Regions from separate parts of the Microbulbifer sp. ABF4_107 genome, predicted to be linked through region 1. Evidence: predicted binding sites of a transcription regulator. Region 1 holds the regulator's gene; each other region holds the start of a gene.
The links. The regulator LexA, encoded in region 1, represses DNA repair genes until DNA is damaged. The targets are predictions, from matches to a motif close to ACTGTNTNTANANACAGT.
Positions count from the first base shown of each region.

Region 2: ACYX4K_RS07250 (YebG family protein) is a predicted target of LexA. The motif match lies at 2,754-2,771, and genes of this name have one in related genera.
Region 3: imuA (translesion DNA synthesis-associated protein ImuA) is a predicted target of LexA. The motif match lies at 6,106-6,123, and genes of this name have one in related genera.
Region 4: recN (DNA repair protein RecN) is a predicted target of LexA. The motif match lies at 2,515-2,532, and genes of this name have one in related genera.

Region 1 is NZ_CM149983.1:1,310,289-1,318,090, forward strand. Features, by position in the region: gene topA (type I DNA topoisomerase) at 1-1,145, shown strand, start outside; gene ACYX4K_RS05380 (hypothetical protein) at 1,273-1,839, shown strand; gene ACYX4K_RS05385 (hypothetical protein) at 1,885-2,139, shown strand; gene lexA (transcriptional repressor LexA) at 2,295-2,903, opposite strand; gene ACYX4K_RS05395 (DUF6763 family protein) at 3,043-3,375, opposite strand; gene ACYX4K_RS05400 (TetR/AcrR family transcriptional regulator) at 3,592-4,248, shown strand; gene nagZ (beta-N-acetylhexosaminidase) at 4,271-5,284, shown strand; gene ACYX4K_RS05410 (mechanosensitive ion channel family protein) at 5,352-6,494, shown strand; gene ACYX4K_RS05415 (cold-shock protein) at 6,890-7,105, shown strand; gene ACYX4K_RS05420 (CsiV family protein) at 7,262-7,802, opposite strand, start outside.
Region 2 is NZ_CM149983.1:1,755,473-1,763,274, reverse strand. Features, by position in the region: gene ACYX4K_RS07265 (amidohydrolase) at 1-608, shown strand, start outside; gene ACYX4K_RS07260 (amidohydrolase family protein) at 608-1,903, shown strand; gene ACYX4K_RS07255 (MAPEG family protein) at 1,903-2,295, shown strand; gene ACYX4K_RS07250 (YebG family protein) at 2,394-2,690, opposite strand; gene ACYX4K_RS07245 (DUF924 family protein) at 2,848-3,477, opposite strand; gene ACYX4K_RS07240 (DUF6249 domain-containing protein) at 3,723-4,619, shown strand; gene ACYX4K_RS07235 (sigma-70 family RNA polymerase sigma factor) at 4,633-5,187, shown strand; gene ACYX4K_RS07230 (hypothetical protein) at 5,180-5,617, shown strand; gene ACYX4K_RS07225 (LEA/WHy family protein) at 5,667-6,245, opposite strand; gene ACYX4K_RS07220 (2OG-Fe(II) oxygenase) at 6,326-7,252, shown strand; gene ACYX4K_RS07215 (mechanosensitive ion channel family protein) at 7,334-7,802, shown strand, end outside.
Region 3 is NZ_CM149983.1:2,459,132-2,466,933, forward strand. Features, by position in the region: gene ACYX4K_RS10180 (hypothetical protein) at 306-575, shown strand; gene ACYX4K_RS10185 (DUF3820 family protein) at 655-870, opposite strand; gene ACYX4K_RS10190 (S46 family peptidase) at 1,112-3,400, shown strand; gene ACYX4K_RS10195 (hypothetical protein) at 3,654-3,851, shown strand; gene ACYX4K_RS10200 (hypothetical protein) at 3,951-4,136, opposite strand; gene ACYX4K_RS10205 (BaiN/RdsA family NAD(P)/FAD-dependent oxidoreductase) at 4,136-5,341, opposite strand; gene dcd (dCTP deaminase) at 5,360-5,929, opposite strand; gene imuA (translesion DNA synthesis-associated protein ImuA) at 6,162-6,881, shown strand; gene ACYX4K_RS10220 (Y-family DNA polymerase) at 6,910-7,802, shown strand, end outside.
Region 4 is NZ_CM149983.1:2,832,758-2,840,559, reverse strand. Features, by position in the region: gene fur (ferric iron uptake transcriptional regulator) at 1-37, shown strand, start outside; gene ACYX4K_RS11625 (1-acyl-sn-glycerol-3-phosphate acyltransferase) at 107-700, opposite strand; gene recN (DNA repair protein RecN) at 825-2,477, opposite strand; gene grpE (nucleotide exchange factor GrpE) at 2,784-3,389, shown strand; gene dnaK (molecular chaperone DnaK) at 3,541-5,475, shown strand; gene dnaJ (molecular chaperone DnaJ) at 5,601-6,725, shown strand; gene ACYX4K_RS11600 (hypothetical protein) at 6,801-7,268, opposite strand; gene dapB (4-hydroxy-tetrahydrodipicolinate reductase) at 7,516-7,802, shown strand, end outside.

The DNA.
Region 1 (7,802 bases):
TGGGCGATATCGTTACCGACCGCCTGAGCGAAAGCTTCACCGACCTGATGGATTACGGTTTTACCGCGAGCCTCGAGGAATCTCTGGATACCGTGGCGGAAGGTAAAAAGGGCTGGAAAGACCTGTTGAACGAATTCTATTCCGACTTCAGCAAGCGTCTCGAGGTGGCACAGGATAAAGAAGGCGGTATGCGTCGCAATGCGCCGACGGATACGGATATCGAGTGCGGTACCTGCGGCAGGCATATGCAGATCCGCACCGGCTCCACCGGTGTGTTCCTCGGCTGTTCCGGTTATGCACTGCCGCCCAAGGAGCGCTGCACCAACACCATGAATCTGGTGTCCGGTGAAGAAGCGGTAGATGCGGAAAAAGACGAAGATGCGGAAACTCGCCAGCTGCGAGACAAGCGCCGCTGCCCGAAATGCGGCACCGCCATGGATAACTACCTGGTGGATGAGCAGCGCAAGTTGCATATCTGCGGTAATAACCCGGACTGTAGTGGCTTCGAGGTAGAGAAGGGCACCTTCAAGATCAAGGGCTACGATGGCCCGGTCATCGAGTGCGACAAGTGTGGCGCGGATATGCAGTTAAAGTCCGGCCGTTTCGGCAAGTACTTTGGTTGTACCAGCGAAACCTGCAAGAACACCCGCAAGCTGCTGAAGAGTGGCCAGCCGGCACCGCCCAAAATGGATCCGGTACCCATGCCGGAGCTGGCCTGCGAGAAAGTGGATGATACCTATATTCTCCGCGACGGCGCCTCCGGTCTGTTTTTGGCTGCCAGTCAGTTCCCGAAAAATCGCGAAACCCGCGCACCCCTGATCAAGGAGCTGCTGCCGCACAAGGACGAAATCGATCCCAAGTACAGCTTCCTGTTCTCTGCTCCCACCGAGGACAACGAGGGCCGTGATACGGTTGTGCGCTTCAGCCGTAAAACTCAGGAGCAGTATGTCCAGAGTGAGGAAGAGGGCAAGGCGACCGGTTGGAAGGCGTTCTATCGCGATGGCAAGTGGCAGGTAGAAGCGCCGGCTAAAAAGGCTCCGGCGAAGAAAAAAGCTGCCGCGAAAAAGGCCCCGGCCAAAAAAGCGGCTGCCAAGAAGGCGCCAGCCAAGAAAAAGGCTGCTCCAAAAAAATCCCCGGCCAAGTAATTGGTCGGAGACCTGCCGACCCGTCATCCCGGCGAAGAGCCTGTGCCGGACTTGATCCGGTAACGGGATCCAGACCTATCCGTCATCCCGGCGAAGGCCGGGATCCAGAATCCCAGAGGTATGCAGTTTGAGTAATCCCTATACCGGTACCGTCGCTTCGGCGCTGCGTAAGGCCCAGCTGCTGCTGCAATCCAGCGCGGAAGCGGGCAATACGCCGTTGCTGGAGTCCTCCCTGCTGGAAGCGGCGGTGCTGCAGTTGTGGCGTGGTTACCGTGCGTTTCTGGCGGAGCAGGGGCATCAGATGCAGTTGGGTTTTGCGGCCGGTGCTGAGCCGGAAACAGCGCAGGCGCTGGCGTCCCTGGTGTCCCAGCGTGGCAAATTCAGTGGTGAAGCCAATGAGCTGGTCAGTCTCGCAGAAAACCCCGATAGCTGGTTTGCGGGGCTCTTCGCAGCCTGGCGTAAATTGTGGGTACTGAGCGCCTCTGGTTCAGTAAGCTCTGGCTCTACCGGTTCTGCTGCGCAGGCGGCGCCCTCCAAACCTGCTGCCACCGTCCAGTCCATCATCCCGGTACGCCAACTGGATAGCGCGGCCGAGGCCCCTGACCAGCCTCTCACCCGTGAGCGGGTGCAGCAGTGGTACCAGTCCCTTTTCGAGCTGATCCAGCGCCAGAGGGCCCACAGTCAGGAGTGGTAGGGTGTGGTACACTGGCTCCAAATTACGCGGTTAGTGGAGAAGTGAATGTCTACCGAGACTTACGAAATCATCGAGTTGTCCAATGGTGATGTAGCGTTGCGACGCGCTGGTCACAAGGGAGAACCGCTGGTGCGTATTCATTTCTCGGACGAGAGCCAGCATTTCCTGCGCGAGCACAAGGTGGCGGTGGCCCGTGCCATGCTGGAGGCGGGGATCGAAGCGGTACAGGACATCAACGAGATGGAGCCGGAGCCGTTTGAGGAAGAAGAGGTGGATCTGGCCGAGCACACGATTCACTGAACATTCCGTGGTTAATTCGCAGACATAAAAAAACAGGGCAAAAGCCCTGTTTTTTTATGTTCGAAGTGCGAGACACGGGATGTTTGGCGACTTGTCATCCCGGCGAAGGCCGGGATCCAGAAAACCTGCGGGCTCGTCGCTCCGAACCGCCATTATCAAATCGGGTTCTGGCGAATCACGCCCACCGCCAAACCTTCAATGGCAAAGCTGCGGTCCCGCATGTCCACTTCGATCACATCAAAGTCCTGATTCTCCGGCAGCAGCTGCACGGTGGCCTGATTGCCGCGACGTTTAAAGCGCTTCACGGTGACTTCGTCCTCGATGCGCGCAACAACGATCTGCCCATTGCGAATATTGTCAGTGCGCTGCACGGCCAGTAAATCGCCGTCGAGAATACCCGCATCTTTCATGCTCATGCCGTGTACGCGCAACAGGTAGTCCGCGGGTGGGTGAAAAAATTCCGCGGGAATTTCGCAGTACTCTTCGATATTTTCTTCCGCCAGAATCGGGTTGCCGGCGGCAACGCGGCCAACAATGGGTAAACCACTGTTGTAGTCGGGAATTCGAATACCGCGGGAAGCGCCAGCGACCATTTCAATCGCGCCTTTGCGGGCCAAGGCTTTCAGGTGTTCTTCCGCGGCATTGGGTGAGCGGAAGCCCAGCTCCTGGGCAATTTCGGCTCGGGTGGGCGGGTAGCCCGTATCATCCAGATAGGATTTGATCAGTTCCAGTACCTGAGCCTGGCGTGCAGTGAGGTTTGTCATGGGCTCCTTCCTGTTGTCTGTATTTATATACAGTTGCTGTGATTATATACAGATTTCAGGGGCGCGCAATCATTGCCCGATTGCGGGGTTGCGGTGGACTCGCGGCACGATGACGGCGGGCACTGGCCGGAGCGATCCGTCAGTAGCCCTCGTCAGTACCCGGAAACGAATCTCCTTCAAGCCGGTCAATGACGCTTTGCGCGGGAGAAAAGATCGGGCTGCGGTAGCCTGCGTCTTCCTCATCCTGCATTTCGTCGGCAAAGGTGCCATAACCTGCATTGGCGTCTTCCGGAGCGGCGGCGCCAATTACTGGTAGCGACGGCCAGTTCTGGAACTCGATTTCGTCCAGGCTGCCGTCCACATACTGAATTTCGATCGTGCGGGCGGGATGGTCAACGGCAACCACTTCAAACAGGTCGCCAGTATCAAAATTTTCAAACCAACTGCCAATTTCCGGAGCGATTCGTGCCATGGCGTGCTCCTCCTCTTTTACTGCTTTGTTGTCTTCGCCTTCAGTTCCATCCCGGCGCTTTCAGAACTTGTACACTCGTTCTAATGTGGTGGACGCAAGCTTGGTACTCCCGCGGGGTGGAGAATGGCTTGCGCAGGTTTCATCGTCGGCGGACTGTGCTAGTCTCGCGGTAAAACAAGCGTTTAAATTGTTGGTTTGAATTGGTGTGAAATCGGCATGAGTCAGTCAGACACAGTCCATCGTATTCTGGACGCCGCTGAAGTCCTGTTCGCGGAGCGGGGCTTTACCGAGACCTCCCTGCGTACCATCACCAGTACCGCCGGGGTGAACCTGGCAGCGGTGAACTACCATTTCGGTTCTAAAAAAGAACTGATTCAGGCTGTTTTCGAGCGGTTCCTTACACCTTTTACGGCCACTCTCGATCAGGAGCTTGCGCGCAGGGCGGGGGCTGGTGAGCCACTGCAACTGGATGATCTGCTGCAAAGCCTGTACCGGGTGGCGCTGGCCGGTCTGGCCAGTCAGGGGCGCGACCCGAAACGCTTTATGCGATTGCTCGGTCTGGCGTATACCCAGTCCCAGGGGCACTTGCGGCGTTTTATCGTATCCCGCTACGGTGACAGCTACCGGCGCTTTGCCGGGCAGTTGGCGGCGGCTCTGCCGCACGTTGACCCGGTGACCTTCTACTGGCGTCTCTACTTCATGCTTGGCGCTACGGTCTTTTCTCTTTCGAGCTTTGACGCCATTGAAGCTATCCTACGGGAAGATTTTGGCGCCCAGAGCAGTCTCGAGGAGACCCTGGCGCGCCTGGCGCCCGCGGCCGTTGCCATGCTCACTGCGCCCATGCCGGGAAACAACGCCGGCGACGTCGATTAAATTCAATGTGGAGTTCATGCGGATGTCTACCCCGATTGGCCCGGTAATGATTGATGTCGAAGGGCACACCCTCACCGAGGAAGAGCGCACGCTGCTGCGTCATCCCCAGGTGGGTGGACTGATTTTCTTTGCGCGGAATTTCGAAAGCCGGCCACAGCTGGAGGCACTGATTGCAGAGATTCGCGCCGTGCGCCCGGAAATCCTGCTGGCGGTGGATCAGGAAGGGGGCCGGGTGCAGCGCTTTCGCGATTCTTTCACCCGAATTCCCTCAATGCAGGCGCTTAGTGCCCGGGCCGATAAACAGCAACTGGAAGATGTGGGCTGGTTGCTGGCCGCGGAGTTGCTGGCGGTTGGCATCGACTTCAGTTTCGCGCCAGTGCTGGATGCGGACGACGACTTCTGCCGTATTGTCGGCGATCGCAGCTTTGCCCGGGATCCACTAAAGCTTGCCGAGAAGGCGCGCCCGTTTATGGCGGGTATGCACGACGCGGGCATGGCCACGACCGGCAAGCACTTCCCGGGGCATGGGCAGGTGCTCGAAGATAGTCATGAAGAGTTGCCCGTGGATCAGCGCCCCCTGGAGGAGGTGCTGTCTTCCGATTGCATACCATTTAGCGAGAGTATTGCGGCCGGTGAGCTGGAGGCCGTGATGCCGGCGCATATTCGTTTTGCCCAGGTGGATGAAAATCCGGTGGGTTTTTCCCGGTTCTGGCTGCAGGAGATTCTGCGCAAGCGCCTCAAATTTGATGGCGTTATTTTCAGTGACGATTTGACCATGGAGGGCGCGGGCGCTGCAGGCGGCTACCGGGAGCGTATTCACGCTGCCATGGCGGCAGGGTGCGATATGGGCGTGGTCTGTAATAATCGTGCAGGTGCCATTGAGGTGCTGGAGGCTTTGGAAGGGTTTACACCGGATCCTGCATCCAGCAAGCGCCTGGAGCGGATGCGCGGCCGCGGGGAAATTCAATCCTGGGGTGCACTGAAAAAGAGTGAGCGCTGGCAGAAAACCCGGCAGTGGCTGGCCTCCTGGATGTAAATACCGTGCCTTATTTGTTAAAAATGGTGCGCACGTTTGTTTGTACAGCAATAAATTTCAGTAACTAATGGAGTTGTTTGTGGAGTCAGTTACAGCGTTTTTGCGCTCTCTGGTGGGGGATGATCGTTTCTGGATTGCCGAAATATTTGTCGTCGTATTGATCACGGCTACTGCGTCCTGGGTTCTGGGACTGTTTGTTAACCGGCTGCGCGAGCGCGCGGAGCGAACCGTCAACCCCTGGGATGATGCGCTGGTCAATTCGATCAACCCGCCCGCGTCGATTCTGGTCTGGTTGCTGGGGCTATCGTTTGCCGCTGCCCGTGCCGGTGACGCGACCGGGGCAGAACTCCTGCTCTGGCTGGATGGCAAACCCAGAGCGATAGGCTTTGTCGTGGTGGTTACCTGGTTTGCGCTGCGTTTTGCGAAAGAGGTTGAGCAGAATCTCGCAGATCCGCGCTACGCGCGTAAGCCCGTCGACACAACCACTGTGCGTGCCATAGGCAAGCTGGTGCGGGCCTCCATCATGATTACTGCGGGAATGGTTGTCATGGAACGGCTCGGGTACAACCTCAGCGGGATACTGGCCATGGGTGGCATCGGTGGCCTGGCAATCGGTTTTGCCGCCAAAGACTTGCTTGCGAATTTCTTTGGCGGGCTGATGATCTATCTGGATCGCCCGTTCAAAGTGGGGGATTGGGTAAGGTCGCCGGATAAGGAAATCGAAGGGACGGTTGAAGATATTGGCTGGCGCCTGACCCGAATTCGTACTTTCGACAAGCGCCCCTTGTATATTCCCAACGGTGTGTTTACCCAGATCTCGGTGGAGAATCCGTCGCGCATGCTGAACCGCCGGATTTACGAAACCATCGGTATTCGCTACGACGATGCGCAGCGGATGGCGCCCATCGTGAAAGAAGTGCGGGCGATGCTGGAGCAGCACCCGGAGATCGATACCAATCAGACGCTGATCGTAAACTTCAATTCATTTGCGCCCTCGTCACTGGATTTCTTTATTTACACCTTTACCAAGACCACGGATTGGGTGCGTTATCACGAAATCAAACAGGATGTGTTGCTGAAGATCCTGAAGATTGTCGAAGATCAGGGGGCCTCCTGTGCCTTCCCAACGTCGACCTTGCATATCGCGGATATACCAGAGTTGGCGTTGGGCGATCGGCGTGCCGAACCCTCCAGTCCGCTGAGTGCTTGAGTGCCTTCATTTGATCGCGGCTCGATGCCCCGAGTTTCGAGCGGAGAGGGGTGCAACGAATGTCAGGTTTGTGCGTCTGGGCTTGTTCGAGATTTGGGGCTTTAGAGCATGAAAAGTCAAAAAGTGTGGCACTTTCGTTACTGAATTGGTGATATGTTGCGCATTGTAGGTGGGAAGTAACATTAATTTCACGTGCAAACCTAGACAGTGGCGCAGTTTTATCTAAGAATCGGTAACGACTTGTTCGACATGTCGGATGGGTGCTTCGAGACAGTGGCCGGCCTCCAGATCTTTCTCTTTAAAGGTTTGGTTTTATCGGCACGGCCACCGCAATTGGGGTAGGCGAGTCGCCCGCAACCGGGGCGAACGCAATAACAATAAATGAGGTTGGCTTAATGAGTGATCGCGTTACGGGTACCGTGAAGTGGTTTAACAATGCCCGGGGTTATGGATTTATCACCTGTTCAGAAGGTGCGGAAGATATTTTTGTTCACTACCGAAGCATCCGCGGCGACGGCTACAAGACCCTGAACGAAGGGCAGTCGGTAGAATTTGAGATGCAGCAGGGCGACAAGGGCCTGCTGGCAGAAGACGTGGTTCCCTGCGAGTAATTCGCGACCTCGTTTAGGTTGGCTGTCGGCAGTACGCTGAATCTTCGACGCTGGCGCCAACCTCAATAAAAAAGCCCACAGGGTAGCAGGATGTACTGCTATTCCGTGGGCTTTTTTGTGCGCGAATCCGGCCCCGGCTGGAGCGTTAATTCCAGGTTAGTCGACGAGTCCGGTCGGTTCGATGTCTTCTTCCGGGGAAGGCGTCACCGTCCGCACCTCGATCAACACCCCGAGCTTGGGGTGGTCAATATAGTGCAGTTCACCGCTGCGCAGGCGGCGCTCTTCCTGCAGTACCGCTACGCGTTTCGCGATTTTCTCCATCGGCAAGGCGGGAGCGCCAATACCGTCGATTTCTCCACTCTCGCCGTGAAACACCGCACGATCTGCGCTGGTGCTGAAGCCGCCGCTGGTGGTGTCGCTGTAGCTGTTCGGTGCGCTGCCCTGGTGGGCAGCTGACGTCAGTCCCATGGGCTCTTCGTTCAGTGTGTCCGCCTGTTGCGCAACCGGGGCGCGTGGGCGCGCGGGTACCGCGATGCCAGCCGGGCCGCTTTCATCAGCGGATGGAAAGCTGCTCCCCGTTGCTGGATTCCACTGGCCGCCATTCCCCGCTTGATCCGCCCACTCGCTCAGCCACAGATCAGTGCTCAGATGCAGGTAGCGCGATACGCTGAGTGTGACACTGCCTTCCAGCTGGTGA
Region 2 (7,802 bases), 450 kb from region 1:
TCCTGGTGCATAACCACTGCTACCGGGGTGAAGAAATGGCCATCATGATGGACATCGCGCGCGAGTTTGACTTCAAGATCTCCACTTTCCACCATGCGGTGGAGGCCTACAAAGTGGCCGACCTTCTGGCCGAAAACAATGTGTGTGCAGCCATGTGGGCAGACTGGTGGGGGTTCAAACACGAAGCGTTTGACATGACGGAGGCGAATATCGCCATCGTCGACCAGGCCAAGGCCTGTGCCATGATTCACTCGGATTCTGCGGTGGGTATTCAGCATCTTAATGAAGAAACCGCAAAAGCGATGGTGGCAGGTCAAAGGGCGGGCTTTGAAATTCAACCTCGCCACGCCGTTACCTGGATGACCCGCAACCCGGCGCGCGCGCTGGGCATTGAGGAGGTCACGGGAACCCTGGAAAAGGGCAAGATGGCGGATGTGGTAGTGTGGTCTGCAGACCCTTTCAGTGTCTACGCCAAGGCGGAGCAGGTGTTTATCGATGGCGTGCTGATGTTTGACCGCAGTAACCCCGAGCGGCAACCGCACAGCGATTTTGAATTGGGTATTCTGAACGCAGACGGCGAACGCCTGCCGGACGGAGGAGAGCGCTAATGGGAATTTCGAATACGCTCAAAGCCGGGGTAAAAATCACCCTGTTTTCCCTGCTCGGGTTTGCGGTTGCTGTGCACAGTGAAAGTATCCTGATCAAGGATGCCCGAATTGTGACCCTCGGTGATCAGGGAACCCTCGAGAATGGTGATCTGCTGGTTCGTGACGGCAAGATTGTGCAGGTTGCTGACGACCTCGGCGATATCACCGCTGACCTGATTATCGATGGCCGGGGAAAGGTGGTCACGCCGGGGTTGATCGCGCCCAGCAGTGAGCTGGGACTGACCGAAATCGGCGCGGCCGCTTCGACCAACGATGGTGCTGCTACCGAACAGTCCATTGGGGCTGCCTTTAATCCGCTGGTCGCGTTCAATCCTCATTCCACATTGATCCCGTTCAACCGCGCCGGTGGCCTGACGCGCGCCGTAGTGCTGCCATCGAGTGAGGACAGAATCTTTGCCGGACAGGGTTTTGCCATCAAGCTCACCGGCGATTTCGATAGCGTGACAGATCAGAACCTGGTGCAAAAGGTGTACTTTGGCGAGTACGGGGCACAGTTGTCCGGCGGCAGCCGGGCAATGGCCTACGCTCAGCTGGAGAGCGCACTGGAGCAGGCAAAAGAGTATTCAGATAATCGCGATCAGGTGCGCCGTGGGCAATGGCGCGAGCTCGACTTCGCAATGGACGACCTGGAGGCACTGCAGCCGGTGCTGCGTGGCGAGCAGCCCCTGCTGATCAGCGCGGACCGCGCCAGTGACATACTGCAGGTTCTGGCGCTGGCGAATAAATTCCAGATTCGGCCAATTATTATCGGTGGCGCAGAAGGGTGGATGGTCGCTGGTCAGCTGGCCGGGGCCCGCGTTCCGGTGGTGGTGGATGTGTTGGGCAATACGCCGGATGCCTTTGAGAAGCTGGGCGCGCGGATGGATAATGCCGCGCTTCTGCACAAGGCTGGCGTCACCGTTGCGATTAGTGGCCCTGGATACGCGGGTTCTCACAACAGCTACCTGTCGCGGCAAGCGGCAGGTAACGCGGTTGCCTACGGCTTGCCGTTTGAAGAGGGGGTACGCGCGGTAACTGCCAATGTTGCCACGATTTTTGGCCTCGATGGGGGTGTGTTAGCCCCGGGTGGTGTTGCGGAACTGGTGCTGTGGAGTGGTGATCCCCTGGAAGTCACAAGCTTTGCCGAACTGGTGCTGATCGATGGCAAACCCCAGTCTCTCGTCAATCGTTCCACGCGGTTGCGGGATCGTTACTTACACCCCAAAGCGGGTACCGGACATGGATATAAAAACTGATGATTAGTGTAGAAATTACCGCGCTCTATGGCGGACTGTGTGCATTACTGGTGATTGCGCTGGCGTTTAACGTGGTGAAGTTCCGCCGTGGCAAAAAGGTCGGTATCGGCACCGGTGGCGATAAAGAGGGGGCGGTGTTAGTCCGGGCTCACGCCAACGCGATTGAGTACATTCCCCTGGCGCTTATCCTGTTGCTGGTAGCGGAGATCAACGGGGTTTCCGCTGTGTGGTTGCACTGTCTTGGTGGCGCACTGGTTTTTGCGCGGATTCTGCACGCGATCGGCCTGATTGGTGGAAAAGGTGGCTATCACCCGGGGCGTTTTATCGGCACTTCGCTGACCTGGTTGGTGATCATCATTCTGGCGGTGATCGATATCGCGTCAGTCTTCTGATCCCGCTTGAGCTTAAGGCCGGCTTGCAGGCAAAAAAAAGCCCGGCAAGCCGGGCATAGTACAGGGATGGAAACCAGAATATTGGTATCCAGGGGGGATTACTGATTTGCCGCCAGCGGTGTGACGTTTTCATCGCTGGACTGCTCGTCCTGCTCTTCGGCGGCGAGCAGTTCTTCCGGCTTGCCTTTACAGGCCTTGGCCAGGACTTCGCGGCGCTTGGCCAGCATCAGGCCAATTTCTTCGCTGGCTTCTTCTGAAACGCCCTCAATATTGCGCTCGATCAGAGCGGTGATGTTGGCAGCGAGTTCCAGCATCTTGTCGTGTTCTTCGGCATCTTTCTTGTTATCGAACATGGCTCCGTCTCTATCGCATTTCCAAACGGCTACTACCGCCATATTGGGCCTCCTGAGGTCTTGGTATTGTGGTTATGTGTTGTTGATGTGGATGGATGTACAGTATCTGTATGGATATTCAGTGTCAACTGCAAAAACACCACATTCCGCGCCAGTGTACGCGCTGAGGGCCGGTTAGGGCTAGCTGAGGAGGGGGAGGCTAGAAGCCGCCACCATTGTCGAGCCACTCCTGTTCCGCCGGGGTGGACTCTCTGCCAAGTGCCTGGTTGCGGTGTGGATACCGCCCGAATTCCCGAATGACCTTCTGGTGGGCGACGGCAAACCGGTGGTAGCCCGCCGCCGCCTCGGCTTCCTCGGTCGTGACGCCGGCGATATCCGGTGCAAAATCCCGTTGCAGCTGGTCGAAATAGGCCACCGACTGGTCCTGAACCTCTGCGAGCTCAGAGTGCTCGAGTGGCATGCCCGCAAACGCGCGCTGGTGGAGACCCAGGTGCTTGTGGGTGTTGTCGCGGACCATGCTTTGAGCGATGTCCAGCGCCAGCGCATCACCGGCAAACGCCTTGGCTGACCCGCGATAGATATTCCGGCTGAACTGGTCGCACAGCAGGATCAAACCCAACTGTCCGCCCTGTGCGTTCCGCCAGGTGTCCAGATGCCCGGAAATCGCCCGGTCGACACTGGTGGCGAAGCGGCTGCGAATCTCCTCGTCAAACTGGTCACTGCGCTGAAACCAGCGTGCGCGCAGGTCCTCCGCCGGGTTTGCGTTCAGGTTTGTGGTGCCAAACCAGAATTCGAGTACCTCTGCAGGCGTGACCGTTTCGGGGCTCATAGCTTGCTCCTTCAAATATTTTGTGTGGATTGCATCCAAAGTGCTTGCTGTCGACGTCCATCAGGGGAAGGGTAAAAGCAGGCATCGGGATTCCCAAAGCCTGATATCAACTGCCTAAAAAAGGTACAATCTGGCGCCATAGATGGTTGGGGTAGGTCGTTCGTCTATCTATCACCATCGCCGGGCGGGGTTGGCCGGGGCATTTCCCTGCTTTGCCTCAGATCAGTAAGAGCGAGATAACACCAATGAGAGCGAATGAAATCAAGCAACGCGGCCCACTGAATACCTGGGCGCTGGCCCTGGTGGCCGCACTGGGTATGGTCGCATCGGGCAGCCTGCTGGCCCAGGAGGAAGATACCGTGGCACCCAAGCCGCCGGTACCGCCAGCCCCGGTAGTCGCGCCAAAGCCGGTTGAAAAGGAAGCCACTAAACAGGTGCGTATCCTGCGCCAGGAAGATGGCACCCTGCGTATCCATACCCGCGACGAGAATGGCGAAAACGCGGATGTTGAGATTGACCTTGGCGAAGCCTTCGGTGGCAAGGTGACCCAGCGTATCTACGAGAAGCTGGAAGAAAAAGGCATTCTGGACGAGAAAGGCCTGGTGGTTGAGCAGGCGCTGGATTCTGTACCGCGCAATATCAGCATCGGTATCAAAGCTGACGTGGAGCGTGCCGAGCGCATCCGTGAGCGGGCGGAACGGGCTCGGGAGCATGCGGAGCGTATGCACGAGCACGCCTATGCAGTTCACGAAGAAAAGATTAAAGAGCAGCGCCGGGGAGGTCCGGACATGGACTGGTTGATCGGCATTGTGGCAATTCTCGCGGTATTCGGCACGCCGATCCTGATTGTCTGGATGGTGACTCGTAACAACTATCGCAAGAAGCAGTTGTTGATGGAGAACATCAATCGCATGGTGTCTGAAGGCCGGGATATCCCACCTGAGCTGCTGGATGCGATGGACCGGGAGGGTACCAATACCTCCAAGGATCGAGGAGTCACCCTGATCGCCATTGGTGCTGCTGTGTTTATCTGGCTTTCCATTTCCACCGGTGTGGATGTGGGTAGCCTTGGCCTGATACCCCTGTTTATCGGGATCGCCCGCTACGTCAACTGGAAGCACGACCAAAAACAAGCGGGTTAAGGGCAACCAATAAATGAACCTCGATGATGGGGATCTGATCAGGCGCGTCGTCGAAGACGGGGACCAGCGGGCGTATGCCCAGCTGGTTCGTCGCTATCAGTCACAGCTGCGATTCTCGCTCCGTCAGCTGTGCGATGGCGACCAGGGTCTTGCGGACGATATGGCGCAGGAGGCCTTTATCAAGGCCTATAAGGCGCTGCCCGCGTTTCGTGGGGATGCGCGCTTCAGCACCTGGCTGTACCGTATTGCCTACAATCTGGTCATGAGTCACAAGCGCAAAAACGCCCCGGTGGTAGACCAGGAGGCGGTGGACAATGCCCAGTCCCAGGAAAGCGTCGAAGAAGCGCAACAACTGGGTATGGCCAGGGACTTGAATTCGGCTATGGGGGAATTGAGTGATGCCCAAAGGCAGGCGGTGCATCTGTGCATGCAGCGCGGCTTTTCACACGAAGAGGCGGCAAGCATTATGAAACTGCCGCTGGGCACGGTAAAATCCCACGTTAACCGCGCGCGGGCCAAGTTGCAGTCTCTGCTTCAGGCCTGGCGGGAGGAGGTAGTCAGTGGCTGATTTCGACAAACAGTCCGCAGATTCGCAAAACGGTAATCCCCAGCAAGAGTGGGGTGGATCGGAAGGTATGGTCATCAAAAACGGTGTTGTGCACGCCGCCGGGCCCATGGGCGACGGCGAGCCAGATTTCGACACCTGGCTTTCTCAGCAGCTGCAGTTCAGCGAGCCGCACCTGGACGACGACGGCTTCTGCGAGCGGGTAATGGCGGATTTGCCGCCGGTGCCGGCCAAGCGCGCTGAGCGCCGCGCCACCCGTTACCAGTATGCGGCGGTCGTAATGGCTTCGGCGATTGTCTGCTGGCAATTCCCGCTGCGGGAAGTGCTGGTGGCTGCGGCGGAGCAGAGTATCAGTCTGTACAGCCTGGTTGGACTGGGTATGCTGGGATCGCTGGTGGCGATGACCGGCGGCATCATGGCAGCCCGCCGCTGATTGGCGGGCAATCAATTTAGCAATTCTACATCTTCACTTCTGAACGTATTCAGTTCTGATACTGGCCCAGGCGCAATTCTCCGCGCTTGGAGACCCGTATCGCTGGCAGGATCGACTTCTGCAATCCTAACTTTGCCTCCAGTTCATAGGGTACGGTATCCCCCTGCAGCCGAACCAGCTCTGTCATGGCCATGATCGAGCCCATCAGGTTGGCTGAGGCGTCTACCACAATGGCATCCTGGCCGTAGGCCGGAATCACCGGCAGATTATTCGAGGTGCCCGTTATCACTTTGTGTCCCGCGAGCTTAAGCGTGTAGTACAGTCCGGAAAGGGCCAGGGCGCTGTCATTCGGGTTGAAGACCCGCAGGTGAATGCGAAAGCGCAGGTCGCCGCTGTGGTTGTTCGGTAGCGGCTCTACCGCGGTGACCTGAACATCCGGCTTTTCGAAATTCGGTGAAAGGGATGCGCACCCCTGTACGAACCCCAGCAGCAACAGAAGTGGCAACAACCGCAGGGCTGTCTTCCGTCTGGCGAGCTTGCTTGTGACCCATCCGAGCGGACGCGCCAGTGCCTGAAAACTTCTTGTGCCGGTGACCGTATTCAATGCGTACTCCTTGAGAAATCCCATAATTCCACTACCGCTAGCCTAACCATCTGGTAGGCTCAGGGCTATACTCTTGTGGTCGTTTGGACGGGCAAGGATAGCCAATGGAGTTTGCAGAGCTTCAACCAGAACTACAGCAGTGGATTCGCGATGCGGTGAAAAGTGGGCAGCACCTTTCTGTGATGGTGGACGCCCTGCTGAAAGCCGGCTATCAGCCAGGCATATCCCAGGCGGTAGAGCAGTGTATTCTCGACCACGGGGTTGGCCTCCGCCATGCCAGCGCAACGCTCACCCAGGTCGGAAAATCCCATACCAGGGACACTTCCGCGCCCTGGATAGCAGCGCAAACCAGTGAACGCGATGCACGCTTCCATGCATTTACCGCCGACGGTAACCAGATTGACCTGGAAGACCGCCAGGTGGAAGTTCGCTTTGCCATGAAAAAGCCCAATATAGTCCTGTTCACGAACCTCCTGTCCGATGATGAATGCGATGCGTTGGTCGATATGTCCAGGCCCAACCTGCAACCCTCCCGAGTGGTGAACTCTGACCGCGGCTCCTTTGACCTCAGGAATACCCGAACCAGCTCGGGCACCTATTTCAGTCGCGGCGAAACACCGTTGATTACGGCGATTGAAGCGCGGATTGCGCGACTTCTCTGTGTCTCGGAAGACCGCGGAGAACCGCTGCAGATACTGAATTACCAGGTGGGTGCGGAATATCGGCCCCATTACGACTTCTTCAATCCGGAAAAACCGGGGAATCATGGGGTTCTTTGCTCAGGCGGCCAGCGGGTCGGCACCCTGATCATGTACTTGAATGATGTGGCATCCGGTGGCTCGACGGTATTTCCCCGGCTGGGTCTGGATGTACTGCCACAAAAGGGCGCGGCACTATTCTTTTCTTACACCAGTGATTCGGGTGATCTCGATTATCAGACGCTCCACGGAGGCAGTCCGGTCCTCGCCGGCGAAAAGTGGATTGCCACCAAGTGGCTGCGTATGCGGGAATATACGCCCGGCGCCTCCTGACAGGGCAGGGTGATGTTCCCCCGGTTCTCGAGCACGTCGTCAGTCCAAAGTCCGCCGGTGGATCCGGAGAAAGCCAAGGAGTTGGCTGAATCTCTGGAGCTTGCCAGGGTGGCACCTTCCTCTTTTACCGATGTCATCGACACGGTTTCCGAATCTTTGCTGAATATCTGGCACGGGTTTCTTGGGCACATCCCGTTTTTCGCCGCCAGCGTATTGATGTTGCTGTTGACCTGGCTGATTGCCACAGTTGCAGGAAAGTTTGCCCGGCGCTTTGCCAAAAAGACTACCCGACGCCCCTCCCTGCAGGATCTGTTGGTCCGTCTGCTACGAATCTTCATCTGGGTGATCGGGCTCCTGTTTACCGCCATGGTGCTGTTCCCGGGGCTTACGCCGGCCAAGGCCCTGGGTGGGTTGGGGTTGCTGTCAGTGGCGGTCGGGTTGGCGTTCAAGGATATTTTTGAGAATTTCTTCGCCGGCATCCTCATCTTGTGGCGTTTTCCATTCGAGGCGGGCGATGTCATCAAATGTGAAAACGTATCCGGTCGTGTAG
Region 3 (7,802 bases), 1.1 Mb from region 1:
GACTGAAACTTACCGCTGTTCGCCTCGCTGAAATCAATTCTCAGACCAGTGGCTACCCGCTGTGGGCCTATTTACGGTCATGCTCAGTCTCGGTTACGGACCGCTTTTTGTTGGCACTCCACCTCGTCTCGCGATGGGGGAGTCTTCCCGGGACTGGTACCAGTGTAGGATCCCTCGCGCGCATCCCAAACTTTTTTCTCATTTTGCTTTCCGCCTCCGCTTTTGCGCCACGGCAGCGTGGGGGCGGCGCTATCCGCACCATACACTCCAGCTGCGATATCCGAGCAAATGCAGACGGAGTAATTATGCAGTTTCAGACTTTTAAACGTGCCGGCCTGGCTTCCGCCCTGGCCCTCTCCCTGACCACAGCGGGTTGTGCCAACATGAGCGACACAGATCGCCGTGTGGGCACTGGCATTGGTATTGGCGCTGTCACCGGCGCACTGGTAACCGGTGGCGATATCGGCGGTGCCGCTGTCGGTGCGGCGCTTGGTGGCGCTGGCGGTTGGCTGTACGACCGCGAGAAGAAGAGACAGTATTACTACGACAGCCGCGGCCGCCGCGTTTATCGGTAACTGTCGGCAATATAGATATCCACTGCGCGCACAGTTAGTGTGATGTGTAGAGGATGCAAAAAACAGTGAGCCACAGGGCTCACTGTTTTTTTAGTGGTTTCACCAGGCCATCCAGGCCTTCAATCTTGATCTCCAGCGTTAACGCCATCAGGTGCCCCAGCCGCCCCTTGGGAAACTCTTTCTTGGCAAACCACAACAAGTACTCCTCCGGCAGATCGATCAATACCCGTCCCGCGTACTTGCCAAATGGCATTTCGGTGCGCGCGATATCCACCAGATCCTGCTTGTCCAGCATTTCAAATTCCCAGTCGGCTCAAATACTTATTTCAGAATTCTACACTGACTCGCCCCTACCCCGGCCAGATCTCTGCTGATCGCACAGACGGTTTTTGCTCTACGATTTCTATGGCAGTATCGGTTGACCGGCCTTCAGTGGCCGTTCATTTTTTGTTCGCCCGGAAGATCCCTGGCGCAATTTCCTGCACACTCAATAAACAAACAAGTGCAGACCCCAACAATTTGTTGAAGGAATGACAGTGAACAACATCAAGCTCACACACAAATTCGGGCTGGCCCTATCCATTGCCCTGCTCACCGCCTGTGGCAAATCCGCGCAAGAAAACGCAACTCCGGTGGATGCAGCCGCCGAGAAAAGTGCCCCCGCAGCCGAAACCGTCTCGACCGAAGGCATGTGGATGCCGCGTCAGCTGCCGGAAATCGGCAATAAACTGAAAGAGCTCGGCCTGGAGCTGGATCCGAAAACCATGACGGATCTGACCAAATTTCCGATGAATGCTGTGGTGAGCCTGGGTGGCTGCTCTGCAAGCTTCGTCTCCCCTCAGGGCCTGGTCGCCACCAACCACCATTGCGCCTACGGCTCCATTTCCTACAACTCCACCGAAGACAACGACCTGCTGGCCAACGGTTTCCTCGCCAAAACCCTGGAAGAGGAAGTGCCTGCGGCACCGGGGTCGCGTATCTATGTCACCGTGGACATGAACGAAGTCACAGACAAGATCAACAGCAAACTCAGCGATGACATGGACGGAGCCACCCGTTTCAAAGCCATTGAAGACGCGGAAAAGGCGCTGGTCGCCGAGTGTGAATCCGACCCCGGTCACCGCTGTGAGGTCTACAGCTACTACGGCGGCGCCAGCTATTACCTGATCAAACAGCTGGCCATTCGCGATGTGCGCCTGGTGCACGCTCCCGCGGCCTCCATCGGCAAGTTCGGCGGTGACATCGACAACTGGATGTGGCCGCGTCACACCGGCGACTACTCCTTCCTGCGCGCCTATGTGGGCCCGGATGGCAAACCCGCCGACTTCTCCAAAGACAATGTGCCTTACAAACCCAAGCACCACCTGACGGTGGCCACCGAGGGGCCAAAGGAAGGCGACTATGTAATGGTTGCGGGCTACCCGGGTCGCACCAACCGCTACCGCACCGCGGAAGAAGTCAGCAACAACTTCAGCTGGTACTACCCCACCATGCAGAAAGTACTGGCGGAGTGGTCTGAAGTAATCGGCTCTGCCACCGAGAACAACAAAGATGCCGCGCTCAAGTACGCAAGCCTGGTCGCCGGCCTCAATAACTACGCGAAAAACTTCACCGGCATGATGGAAGGCTACAACCGCAGCGACCTTCTGCAGCGCAAGCAGCAGTTGGAAAAAGACCTACAGGCGTGGATCGAAGCCAATCCGGAATCCAAGAAAAAGTACTCTTCAGTCATTGCCGACCTGAAGCAATTAATTGCGGAAGAGCAATCCACCCAGGAACGCGATCTGTTGCTGGGCTACATGAATCGCTCGGCGATGCTGAGCAGTGCACAGCGCCTCTATCGTCTCAGCCTCGAGAAGCAAAAGCCGAACATGGAGCGTGAACCCGGTTACCAGGAACGTGACATGACCCGCTTTAGCGAGAGCATGAAGCGCATCGAGCGCAGCTTCGAGCCAACCGTGGACCAGGCTATCTGGACCTACTTCCTCGAGCGCTATAACGCCCTGCCCCAGGATCAGCACCTGGAGAGCTTCGACAACTTCTTCGACGGAGAACTGAGTGGCGAGGCGCTGCAGAAAAAGCTATCCGCCATGTACGAAAAGACCGGGCTCACCGATACCGAAACCCGCCTCGCGTGGATGGAAAAATCACCGGAAGACTTCCGCAACAGCGACGATCCGTTCATCCAGTTGGCCGTGGCGACCTATGACGACCGTTTTGCCATTGAGCAGAACGAAAAAGCCATGTCCGGTCGCTTCGCCGAGCTGCGCCCGCAGTATATGGACCTGCTGATCGCCTACTACAACGAGCAGGGCAAACCGGTCTATCCGGATGCCAACAGTTCTCTGCGCCTCACCTACGGTTTGGTGAAAGGCTACACCCCGCCCGCAGGCACCATCAAAGGCGCGGCTGACGGCAACGATGGCAAGGATGGCTTTGTGCCCTTCACCACCCTGCGTGGCATCGAGGCCAAGTACACAGGCGTTGATCCTTTTGATACGCCCCAAGCACAACTGGATGCGATCAAAAACAAGGAGTACGGCCGCTTCTATGATGAGGACCTGGACTCTGTTCCGGTGAACTTCCTCACCACCGTAGACATCACCGGCGGCAACTCAGGTTCTGCCACCATGAACGGCAAGGGCGAATTTATCGGCCTGGTATTTGACGGCACCTACGACAGCATCAACGCAGACTGGGACTTCAATGACAATACCCGCGCAATCCATGTGGACGTGGAATATATGCTGTGGGTAATGGAAAACATCGACCACGCAGATAATCTGCTGGAAGAAATGGGTGTAGCGGAAAAATCCGATCACTGATATCCCGCTCTCCCTTTGAAAAAGCCGGCAGCCGCCGGCTTTTTTGTTTCTGAATACCGTCAAACATCCCGCCATCTCTCACCGCCTGCGTGACAGAATTAACAGTTTTCAACGGCCCCGAGTTTTTCCGGGCACCCACCCCTTGAAATCAAATAACCCGCGCACATGTTATTTCGGGAGCCAAGCTTGCGAACCTTCTTCCTGAGAATGGTCGCAGGAATACAGTACCCACCAGCCCCAAAGGAGCTAACCTATGGACACTCTGAAAAAGTTAAGCATTATCGGTTTTGCCGCGCTGTTGGTAACGGGAATCACGGCCTGTGAGAAAGAATCCGGTGCAGAAGAAATCGGTGAAACCATTGATGAAACCGCAACCGATATCGGTAATGCGGTAGAAGACACCTGTGAAGATGTAAAAGAAAAAGCCGGTGCAGAGGATAAAGACTGCTAAGCAGCAATGCCCCTTTACTAGCGGCATTTCCAGTAGCGCCAGGTTCGAGCACCCTAGCCGTCACCCGAGCCTGGCCGTGATACTGACAGCCCTGCGGAACTACACCAACTTCGTTTTTGTTTTTCCGCAGCGTTGACAGCGGTATTCGGTCACCAGTTTTCCCTGTTTTACATCAAACTTTCTTTCGGTGACTACTTTCCACTTGTGAAAACCGTCGCGGCATAAACTGCTACCCTTGTGTTTTTCCCAAGCGGTTTTCCGCTTAAATGGCAGCACGTCGCCCATCAGACCTCCCCGCCAGCCGCGTGGGCAGACGCCCAGGCCCATTGAAAGTTAAACCCGCCCAGCCAGCCTGTCACGTCGAGCACTTCACCAATAAAATAGAGCCCCGCTTGCTTCATACTTTGCATACTCCGCGATGACACTTCATTGGTATCCACGCCACCAAGGGTGACTTCTGCGGTGCGGTAGCCTTCCGTGCCCTCGGGGATCAGCGTCCAGATCTGCAGCTTTTCGCCTACATCCTTTAGCGCCTGTTCGCTGTACTGCTTGAGTGGTTTGCTTTCCAGGCCATTTCTCTGCAGGAAAAACTGTACCAGCTTTTTGCTCCACAACTCTGCCAGCACCGTATGTAGAAAGCTCTCCTGCTTTTTGCCGCGCTGCTCACTGAGCCACTCGGACAGGTCCAGCCCCGGTGCCAGGTCGAAGTTCACCGGTATACCCTCTTTCCAGTGGCTGGAAACCTGCAACACCGCCGGGCCACTCAGGCCCTTGTGGGTAAACAGCATCTGCTCGTGGAAATGGCCCTCGGCGCAGCTGGCATTCACTGCCAGTGAGGTTCCGGGTAATTCCTGCTGCCGCGCCAGTGCACGCTTATTCAATGTGAAAGGCACCAGCGCGGCGCGGGTGGAGATAATGTTGTGGCCGAACTGCCTGGCGAGGTCGTAGCCAAATCCGGTGGCGCCCATGGTGGGGATCGACAGGCCGCCGGTGGCGACTACCAGGGATTCACACACCACTTTGCCAAGGGAGGTGTGCACCTCAAAGCCTTTCGCACTCTCTTCATTAAGAGGCTCAACACGCTGGATCTCACAGCGGGTGCGAATCTGGGCTTTCGCTTCGCGGCACTCCGCCAGCAGCAGATCGACAATATCGCGGGATTTGTTATCGCAGAACAGCTGGCCGAGGGTTTTCTCGTGATAAGGGATGCCGTGCTTTTCCACCAGGGCGATAAAGTCCCACTGGGTATAGCGGGCCAGGGCGGATTTACAGAAGTGCGGATTTTCGCTGTAGAAGTTGTCCGGCGCCGTGTACAGGTTGGTGAAGTTGCAGCGGCCGCCGCCGGACATCAGGATCTTTTTGCCGACCTTGTTGGCGTGGTCCAGCACCAGCACGCTGCGGCCACGCTTGCCCGCCACCGCGGCACACATCAGGCCGGCGGCGCCGGCGCCAATGATCAGTACATCGGCCTGGGTGGGAAGGTCTGTCATTGGCTAGTGGTCTACGGATCAGGTCTTCGGCAGGGTGACGCCGCGCTGGCCCTGGTATTTACCGCCGCGGTCTTTATACGACACATCGCAGATTTCATCGGATTCGAAGAACAGCATCTGTGCCACACCTTCATTCGCGTAGATCTTCGCCGGCAGGTTGGTGGTGTTGGAGAATTCCAGGGTCACATGCCCTTCCCATTCCGGCTCCAGCGGCGTCACATTCACGATGATGCCGCAGCGGGCGTAGGTGGACTTGCCCAGGCAGATGGTCAGCACCGAACGCGGGATGCGGAAGTACTCCACGGTGCGCGCCAGGGCGAAAGAGTTAGGCGGGATAACACAGTAGTCGCCCTGCACATCCACGAAGCTGTCTTCGTCGAACGCCTTGGGGTCCACGGTGGCGGAGTGCACGTTGGTGAAGATCTTGAACTCGTTGGCGCAGCGCACATCGTAGCCGTAACTGGAGGTGCCGTAGGAGATCAGGCGATCGCCGGAGGCCCCGTGGCGTACCTGGCCCGGCTCGAAGGGCTCGATCATGCCCTCACTCTCAGCCATACGACGAATCCACTTATCGGATTTGATGCTCACCCTGTCCCCTCGCTTATCTGGTCTTGGCCCATTTCTGGCGGTCATTTGAAGAGGCCGAATCATAGCCGTTTTACCTTGTTCAAAAAAGTGCCAATGGGGTGTGTCGAATTTAGCGCACGCAGACCTGGTACGGGCTTGCCGATACTGGACACGTACTGTATAAATCACCAGTAGACACTGTACACACATACAGTCAAACCCCATCAGAACCCCCGTGTGGAGCGAGCCGATCGTGAACAGCGCCGAAAACTTTTTGCAAAACAAGCAGTTAGGTGATCAGCCAGCCAAGCAGGCCAATGACGAGCCGCTGCAGCAACTGCTGACCCGCCCGGACATCTGGCAACTGGCCAGTGGCCAGCGCCGTCCCCGCACCGGAATCAGTACCGGCTACCGCGGGCTGGATGCCTTGCTGGCCGGGCACGGTTGGCCCCGCGCGGCCACCACGGAGTTTTTGGTCGACAAGGCTGGTATCGGCGAGATGTCACTGATCCTGCCGACCCTGGCGGAACTCACCCGTCAGGGGCGCATGGTGGTCCTGATCAACCCGCCGCATATCCCCTACGCCCCGGCACTGGTACAGGCCGGCGTGCAACTGGAGAAACTGCTGATCCTGCACCCCAGAGGACAGCGGGATCAGCTGTGGGCGGCAGAGCAGTCCCTGCAATCCGGCGCCTGCGGTGCGCTGATTCAGTGGCAGAACAGGGAGACTCCGGCCGATAAAGACCTGCGCCGGCTGCAGGTAGCCGCCCGCGATGGCGACTGCCTGCATTTTCATTTTCGCCCCGGCTCCTGTGCACAAATCCCGTCTCCGGCAGCACTGCGCCTGCAACTGAAGAGCGATGGAGAGCAGCTGGCGCTGCACCTGTTCAAACAACTGAGCGGCAAGTCCGGCCAGCGCGTGCATCTGGCGCGCAACCCGGATTTGGTGCGACAGGACCAGCCGCTGCACTGAATGTGCAAGGCGGCGCGAGGAACACCTTATGCTCTGGCTCTGTATTCAGCTCCCAAAACTCTCCCTGGAAGCACTGACCCGCGCCCACCGCGCCGGCGACAATACCGCGGTGGCCGTGGCCCAGAACAGCCTCATCATTGAAGCCAACCCCGCGGCCAATGCCCACAATGTGGAGCCCGGACTCAGCATCGCCACCGCCTGCGCCTACTGCGCCGAACTGCAATTGCTGGAACGGGACCCGCAGCGGGAAGAGCAGTTACTACAACAGCTGGCCCAGTGGGCCTACAGCTTTACCCCGGTGGTTTCCCCACGCAGCGCCGAGCGCGAACAGAACCAGGCAGACAGCAATTTCGCCTGCCTGTATCTGGAAATCAGTGGCAGCCTCAAGGCACACCACGGCCTGGCGCCCCTGCTGCAACAACTGGGCAAAGAGCTGCGCAAGATGCGCGTCCATCATTTTATGGGCCTGGGGCACAGCCCCAGCGCCGCCCACCTGCTCAGCCAGTTGCCGGAACACCGCCAGTGGCTGGCCGAAGCCAGAACCGCTCCCACGCCCCAGCAGTGGCGCCAGTGGATCAGCTTCGCCCCCAGCAAACTTCTCGACTGCAATCACAAGGCCATCGCCAAGTTGTATGCCTGCGGTATCAAGCGCGTCAGCCAGTTGCTGGCAATTCCGCTGTCGGAAGTGGGCAGTCGTTTCGGGCGCGGATTCATCGACTACCTCGCCCGCCTGAACGGCACCCGCCCGGATCCGGTAGCCAGCTTCGAGCCACCGGCGGAATTTCACAGTGAACTGTTTTTCCCGAGCCCGCTGGATAACAGCGAGCAACTGCTGTTCCCCGCCGGCCGCCTGGTGCGTGAGCTGTGCCGGCAGTTGCAGCGCCGGCAGTTATACAGTCAGCAGTTGTGCTGGGTGCTGGA
Region 4 (7,802 bases), 1.5 Mb from region 1:
CAGCCTGGTGCTGTATGTGAAGAAGAAAGAAGGCTGATAGCGACGAGCGTCGCTGCGCCTGACATGAAAAAGGGGAGCCTATGCTCCCCTTTTTCATGTCTGCCAATCACACCGGTGGGGTGTAATCGCTGGGGTATTTCCCGGTCTTGGTTGCGTAGAACTCACCAAACCGCGCCAGTTCCCTGGCCAGGTTTTCCCCCATTTCCATCGCGGGGCCGAGCCCGGCTTCCTTGCGCGCGAAATCGATAAAGCCGCATACCACCGGTACCGCCGCGCCGCGGGCAATGTGGTAGAAGCCGGTTTTCCAGCGCTCCGCCTTGCCGCGCGTGCCTTCCGGCGGCACTGCGATCACCAATTCGTCCCGCACCTTGTACTGATTGATGGTGGCTTCCACCAGGTTATTGGCCTTGCTGCGGTCCACCGCAATACCGCCAAACCAGCGCATGGTGCCACCCAGAGGAAACTGGAACAGTTTGTCTTTGCCCATCCACTGGGGGTTCACCTTCAGCTTCAGCGCGGCGAGGATAAAGAAATAGCCATCCCAGTTGGAGGTGTGTGGGGCCGCCAGCATCACGTACTTCTTCAGCTTCAGTGCGCGTTCGTCGGCGACCACCTTCCAGCCGTGCAATTTGAGCAGCAGGCGCGCGAGCAGGCGCAGGCAGGGAGTGAGGATTGGGGTGTTGAATATGGTGGTTTGCATAGTGAGACCGAGTTCTTTGCCCGACAGTGTAGTTGTATCCCCAGTGGGGCCTGGGTTTGGACGCGGCAGTATAAAGTGAATCTGCCGCCACTTTCGGTCAATTTCGGCCTCAGCTAGACCCCGGTCAGGCTCGCGCCAACATCTCCTCGGCGTGCGCCAGGGATTGTGCGGTGGGCTCGCCACCCAGCATGCGTGCGACTTCCACACTGCGCTCGGCATCTTTCAGCTCCCGCAGGGCCACAAAGGCCGCTTCTCCGTCACTGTGCTTCTCCACCAGGTACTGGCGATGCGCGCGGGCGGCCACCTGGGCCAGATGGGTCACGCAGATTACCTGGCCGCGCTCGCCCAGTTGGCGCAGCAGCTTGCCCACCACATCGCCGGTGGCGCCGCCGATACCCACATCCACCTCGTCGAATACCAGGGTGGGGGTGCGCGAGGTCTGCGCGGTGACCACCTGAATCGCCAGGCTGACCCGGGACAGCTCGCCACCGGAGGCGATCTTTCCCAGTGCCCGCGGGGCTTGGCCGGGGTTGGTGGCGATGAGTATCTCCACTTCTTCCAGGCCGGTGGCGGTGGGCTTTTCCAGTGATGTGAGTGCCAACTCCACCCGCGCGTGGGGCATGGCGAGATCCGCCAGCTGGCTGTTTACCGCATCCGCCAGCTTTTTCGCAGCTGCGGTGCGCAGTTTGCTGAGCTTGCCGGCGGCTTTGCGGAAGTCCTGCTCCAGCCGTTCGCACTCGCCAGCCAGCTTGTCCAGGGCATCCACCGCGCCGATTTCTTCCAGTTCCTGCTGCCACTGCTGTTGCAGTTCCGGCAGCTGATCCGGCTGGATCCGGTGTTTGCGGGCGATGGAGTAGATGGCGGACAGGCGCTCTTCCACTTCCGCCAGCCGCTCCGGGTCCATCTCAAAACGGTCGATATGCCGGGACAGGGTGCTGCCGGCCTCGTCGATCTGGATACGCGCGCTGTCGAGCATCTGCGCGACTTCGGCGAGCGCCGGGCTCTGTTCCGGCATGGCGCCCACCAGCTGCAGGGCGCGGTGCAGTTGCTCGGCGATATCGCCCTCACCGCCGTTCAGCAGCGCAGCCAGTTGATAGCTGCCGTTCAGGATGTCACCGGCATTGGCCAGCTGGCGCTGCTCGCTTTCCAGCTCCTCCAGCTCGTTTGGTTTCAGGTGCAGCTGTTCCAGCTCTTCTAGCTGGTATTCCAGCAGGTCGCGGCGGGCCTGGGTTTCCTCGGCGCTGTCTGCCAGTTTGCGGTAGCGGCGATACTGGTCCTGCCAGGTTTTGTAGTGAATGCGCACTTCGGCGCTCTGCGCCTCGGCGTGGGCGTATTCGTCCAGCAGGCGGCGGTGGGTGTCTTTCTTCAGCAGTGACTGGTGTTCGTGCTGGCTGTGGATATCGATCAGTTGTTCGCCCAGGGTGCGCAACTGCATCAGGGTGACCGGCTGGCCATTGATATAGGCGCGGGAGCGGCCGTCGGCACTGATGGTGCGGCGCAGGATTACTTCGCGCCCGGCGTCCATCTCCTGTTCTTCCAGCCAGGAGCGGGCGTCTTGATGCGCACTGATATCGAAGGTGGCGTGGATGTCGGCGCGCTTGGCGCCGGCTCGGACCAGCTCGCCGTTGCCGCGGTCGCCCAGCGCCAGGCCCAGGGCATCGAGGGTAATGGACTTGCCCGCGCCGGTCTCTCCGGTGAGGGTGCTGGTGCCCGGGCCAAATTCCAGCTCCAGCTGGTCGACCAGGGTGAACTGACTGATAGACAGATGCAGCAACATGGGAATGTGATCGCCGTTGTTAGATTGGTGATTCAGTAGTGGTTGTTTATACAGTATTTGTCCAGGGGGTTTCAATCACCCCGGGGGCTAATTGCGAGGCAATCAACGAGGCCGCTAACATAGTCGCCCACAGGTTGCGACATTATCCCGGCCCAATGGCCTGCCCGGCGCGGATCCCTGGCGGAATTACTTGAAGTGGCCACCGCTGCCCCCATATAGCCATCCTCACCCGCGGCGTCCCCGCTGCCGGTGTGTTCCCATTTTGACCAATTGGCAGTTGTCCGACGGACACAGACGGAGAAAGCAGTGGCCAAAGAGCGCAGCGAAGAAGAGCAGATCGAGACTGGCGATCAGGCAGAGCAGGCCGCCGAGGTGGAAACCCCGAGCGCCGAAGAGCAGCAAGCCGCAGAAGAAGCGCTGGCGGAAGAGCTGGCTGGCAGTGACAGTGCACTGGAAGAAGAGATCGCTTCCCTGCACCAGCAACTGGCGGACCACAAAGATATGGTGCTGCGCGCCCAGGCCGAGGTGCAGAACGCCCGCCGCCGCGCCCAGCAGGATGTGGAAAAGGCCCACAAATTCGGCGTAGAGAAGCTGATCAAAGAGCTGCTGCCGGTGGTGGATAACCTGGAGCGCGCCCTCTCCACCATCGATGGTGAAGATGAAGCGCAAAAGGCGGTGGTGGAAGGCATCGAGCTGACCCAGAAGTCTTTCATCGACACCCTGGTCAAGTCCGGTGTGGAAGTGATCGACCCGGCGGGCGAGCCCTTCGATCCGGAACTGCACCAGGCTATGACCCAGGTGCCCAACCCGGATGTGGAGCCAAACACGGTTCTGGACTGCTTCCAGAAAGGCTACCGCCTGAACGGCCGCCTGGTGCGCCCGGCGATGGTGGTTGTCAGCAAAGCGCCGTAAGGCCTTTCGCTTTTTCACCAGAAACCCTGTGGCGCCGCCCTTGAAATGTGAACGGCGGCACCAATATAAGCAGGCAACCGAATTAAACAGCGCAGCGCCCGGCCACACAGAACAGAGCAGCGGCGCGCGCAGCAAAGTGAGGATTTAGAGCATGGGTAAAATCATCGGCATCGACCTGGGTACCACCAACAGCTGTGTGGCGGTACTGGACGGCGACAAGGCCCGCGTTATCGAAAACGCGGAAGGCGATCGCACCACCCCTTCCATCGTTGCATTCACCGACGACAACGAAGTGCTGGTGGGCCAGTCCGCCAAGCGCCAGTCCGTCACCAACCCGACCAACACCCTGTACGCGGTAAAGCGTCTGATCGGTCGCAAGTTCAAAGACGACGTTGTGCAGAAAGACATCAAAATGGTGCCTTACTCCATCGTTGAAGCCGAGAACGGCGACGCCTGGGTAGAAGTGAAGGGCGACAAGAAAGCACCGCCGCAGATTTCTGCCGAAGTGCTGAAGAAAATGAAGAAAACCGCGGAAGATTTCCTCGGTGAGAAAGTAGACGCAGCGGTAATCACCGTACCGGCCTACTTCAACGACTCCCAGCGCCAGGCCACCAAAGACGCCGGCCGTATCGCCGGTCTGGACGTGAAGCGCATCATCAACGAGCCGACTGCGGCTGCGCTGGCCTACGGCATGGACAAAGCCGGTGGTGACCGCACCATCGCGGTTTATGACCTGGGTGGTGGTACCTTCGATATCTCCATCATTGAAATCGCCGACGTCGATGGCGAGAAACAGTTTGAAGTGCTGTCCACCAACGGTGACACCTTCCTCGGTGGTGAAGACTTCGACCTGCGCCTGATCGACTATCTGGCAGAGCAGTTTAAGAAAGAGCAGGGCATCGACCTGAAAGGCGACCCACTGGCCATGCAGCGCCTGAAAGAAGCCGCAGAAAAAGCCAAGATCGAGCTGTCTTCCAGCCAGCAGACCGAAGTGAACCTGCCGTACATCACCGCAGACGCCACCGGTCCCAAGCACCTGGTTGTGAAACTGACCCGCGCCAAGCTGGAAAGCCTGGTAGAAGACCTGGTTACCCGCTCCCTGGAGCCGGTAAAAACTGCTCTGGCCGACGCCGACCTGTCTGCCTCTGGTATCGACGAAGTGATCCTGGTGGGCGGTCAGACCCGCATGCCGCTGGTACAGTCCAAGGTCACCGAATTCTTCGGCAAAGAGCCGCGTAAAGACGTGAACCCGGACGAAGCCGTTGCCGTTGGTGCAGCGATTCAGGGCGCGGTTCTGGGCGGTGACGTGAAAGACGTACTGCTGCTGGACGTAACCCCGCTGACCCTGGGTATCGAAACCATGGGTGGCGTGGCGACTCCGCTGATCGACAAGAACACCACCATCCCGACCAAAAAGTCCCAGGTGTTCTCCACCGCTGACGACAACCAGACTGCGGTGACCATTCACGTGGTGCAGGGTGAGCGCAAGCAGGCGGCACAGAACAAATCTCTGGGTCGTTTCGACCTAGCTGACATCCCGCCGGCACCGCGCGGCATGCCGCAGATCGAAGTAACCTTCGACATCGATGCCAACGGTATCCTGCACGTGCACGCCAAAGACAAGGCGACTGGCAAAGAGCAGTCCATCGTGATCAAGGCCTCTTCCGGCCTGTCCGATGACGAGATCGAAAAAATGGTACAGGACGCCGAGGCCAACGCCGAAGCGGACAAGCAGTTCGAGGAGCTGGTGACCACCCGCAACACCCTCGACGGCCTGATCTCCGCCACCAAGAAAACTCTGGAAGAAGCCGGTGACAAGGCGACTGCGGAAGAGAAAGCCGCAATCGACGCCGCTCTGGCAGAAGCCGAGGAAGCGGTAAAAGGCAACGACAAGGCGGCCATGGAAGCGGCTACCACCAAGCTGACCGAAGCCTCCGGCCCTGTCGCGCAGAAGATGTATGCAGAGCAGGCGCAAGCCGGCGAAGCCGCCGCGGAGCAGGCCGAACAGGCACAGTCTTCCGGCGGTGACGATGCAGTGGACGCTGAGTTCGAAGAAGTCAAAGACGACAAGAAAGAAGACAAGTAACTCTTCACGAGTCAACGACTTGTCCTAACCCTCCCTGAGCTGGCTCCGGGAGGGTTTAAAAAAAGGCGCGGAGGCTCGGCTGAGCTTTCGCGCCTTCTGCAGTTTTAAGAAGAACACACAGAGCTATGTCCAAACGCGATTACTACGAAGTCCTCGGCGTCAGCAAAGGCGCGGATGAAAAGGAGCTGAAAAAAGCTTACCGCCGGGTGGCGATGAAATATCACCCGGACCGCAACCCCGACGATAAAGAGGCGGAAAACAAATTCAAAGAGGCCAACGAGGCCTACGAAGTGCTTTCCGATCCGCAAAAGAAAGCGGCCTACGACCAGTTCGGTCACGCCGGCGTTGACGGTCAGGCAGGCGGCGCCGGTGCCGGCGGCTTTGGCGGTTTCTCCGATATCTTCGGTGACGTGTTTGGCGATATCTTTGGTGGCGGCGCCGGTGGCGGCCGCCGTGGTCCGGCACGCGGTTCCGACCTGCGCTACGACCTGGACTTGGATCTGGAAGACGCAGTGCGCGGCACCACGGTCAAGATCAAGGTGCCGACCCTGGCCAACTGTGGCACCTGTCATGGCTCCGGTGCCAAGGCCGGTTCCAAACCCCAGACCTGCGGCACCTGTGGTGGTGCCGGTCAGGTGCGCATGCAGCAGGGATTCTTCTCGGTTCAGCAGACCTGCCCCAACTGTCGCGGACGCGGTACCGTAATCACCGATCCCTGCACCGACTGTCACGGTCGCGGTCGCGTGGAAGAAACCAAAACCCTGTCGGTCAAGGTACCGCCCGGTGTGGATACCGGCGATCGCATTCGCTTGGCCGGTGAAGGCGAAGCCGGCCCCGATGGCGGCCCGGCCGGCGATCTGTATGTACAGGTCATGGTGCGCGAGCATGAGCTGTTCCAGCGCGATGGTAAAAACCTGTACTGCGAAGTGCCGATCAGCTTCGTGACCGCTGCTCTTGGTGGCGAGATGGAAGTGCCGACCCTGGATGGCAAGGTCAAACTGAAGATCCCGGCCGAGAGCCAGACCGGAAAGCTGTTCCGCCTGCGCGGCAAGGGTGTCACCCCGGTGCGCGGTGGTGCCCCGGGCGACCTGCTGTGCCGTGTGGTGGTGGAGACCCCGGTAAACCTGTCCACAAAGCAGAAAGAACTGCTGGAAGAATTCGCCGGTACCCTGAGCGAGAAGAAAAATTCGCCCCGCCAGACCGGTTGGTTTGAGGGCGTGAAGAATTTCTTTGGTGATATGAAACTGTAAGCGCTGTGCGCTGTTACGTTCTGGTTCACGCTACAAAAAAGCCCGGTCTGTAAAGCCCGGGCTTTTTTGTTGGTGTCAGTTTTCCTCAAGCCTCGCACGAAGCTCCTGGTGATATTCCTTCTGGATTTTTTTTAGCTCTTCCAGTTGCTCTTCACTCAAGACGCTGATGGCTTCCACTCGGGTTGCCGCGCGCACCGCAATTATCTTTGCATCAATCTCTTCTTTCTGTTCCTCGGTCAACTCGGGGACCATCTTGTCTGGCTTGATGCCGTAGTCGCCCATAATGGCCATCTGCAATTCGAAGTTTTTTTCCAGGAGAGGCAGAACCTTCTCTTCCTGCTCCGGTGTCAGCTTCAGGCGCAGGGTTATCCAGTCCGCGATATCGTCGTATTTCTCCCAGAAGTCGTCCATTGATCCCAGCTTGCTATCGGAAGCCTGGCTATCAGAGGCGTGGCTGGGGAGGGAGAGTATGGTGGAGAGCAGTATTGCCAGGATGGCGGCGGACAGGTTGGACCAGAGAGAGTTTTGCGTGTCACTAAACATCAAGAGGCGCTCCATTCATTCGGGCTATTCAAAGTCTAGTGAAGGAATTCTGTGTCACAAGGTGAACTCCCGGGTCAGTTCTCTGGTAGCTTTGTTCGCTGTGGCGGATGTCACAGTGTTGGCGCCGTCATGCTTTTTGGTGGGGTGCGCCGAAAAACCGGGGTAGAATCCGCCGCTTTCGTCCGGTCGGGCTGAAAATAGGCCGATGAGCGACTGGAACCTCGGTACAGCAGGAGAGTCAGGGAATATGTCAGTAAACATTGCAATCACAGGGTTTGGTGGCCGTATGGGCCGGGTACTGGCGGAGGCTGTGTCCTATGCAGAGCAAGAGGGTAAGGCCAGGCTGAGCGGTGCCATCGTGCGCCCCGGGTCGAGCCTGGTGGGTGTGGATGCCGGTGAGGTGGCCGGTCTCGGCCGCAATGGCCTGGCAATTGTGGACAGCCTGGAAAAGGCCGAGTTCGATGTGCTGATCGACTTTACCTCACCGCAGGCCACGCTCGCCAATGCGGCCTACTGTGCCGAGCGCGGCAAGGC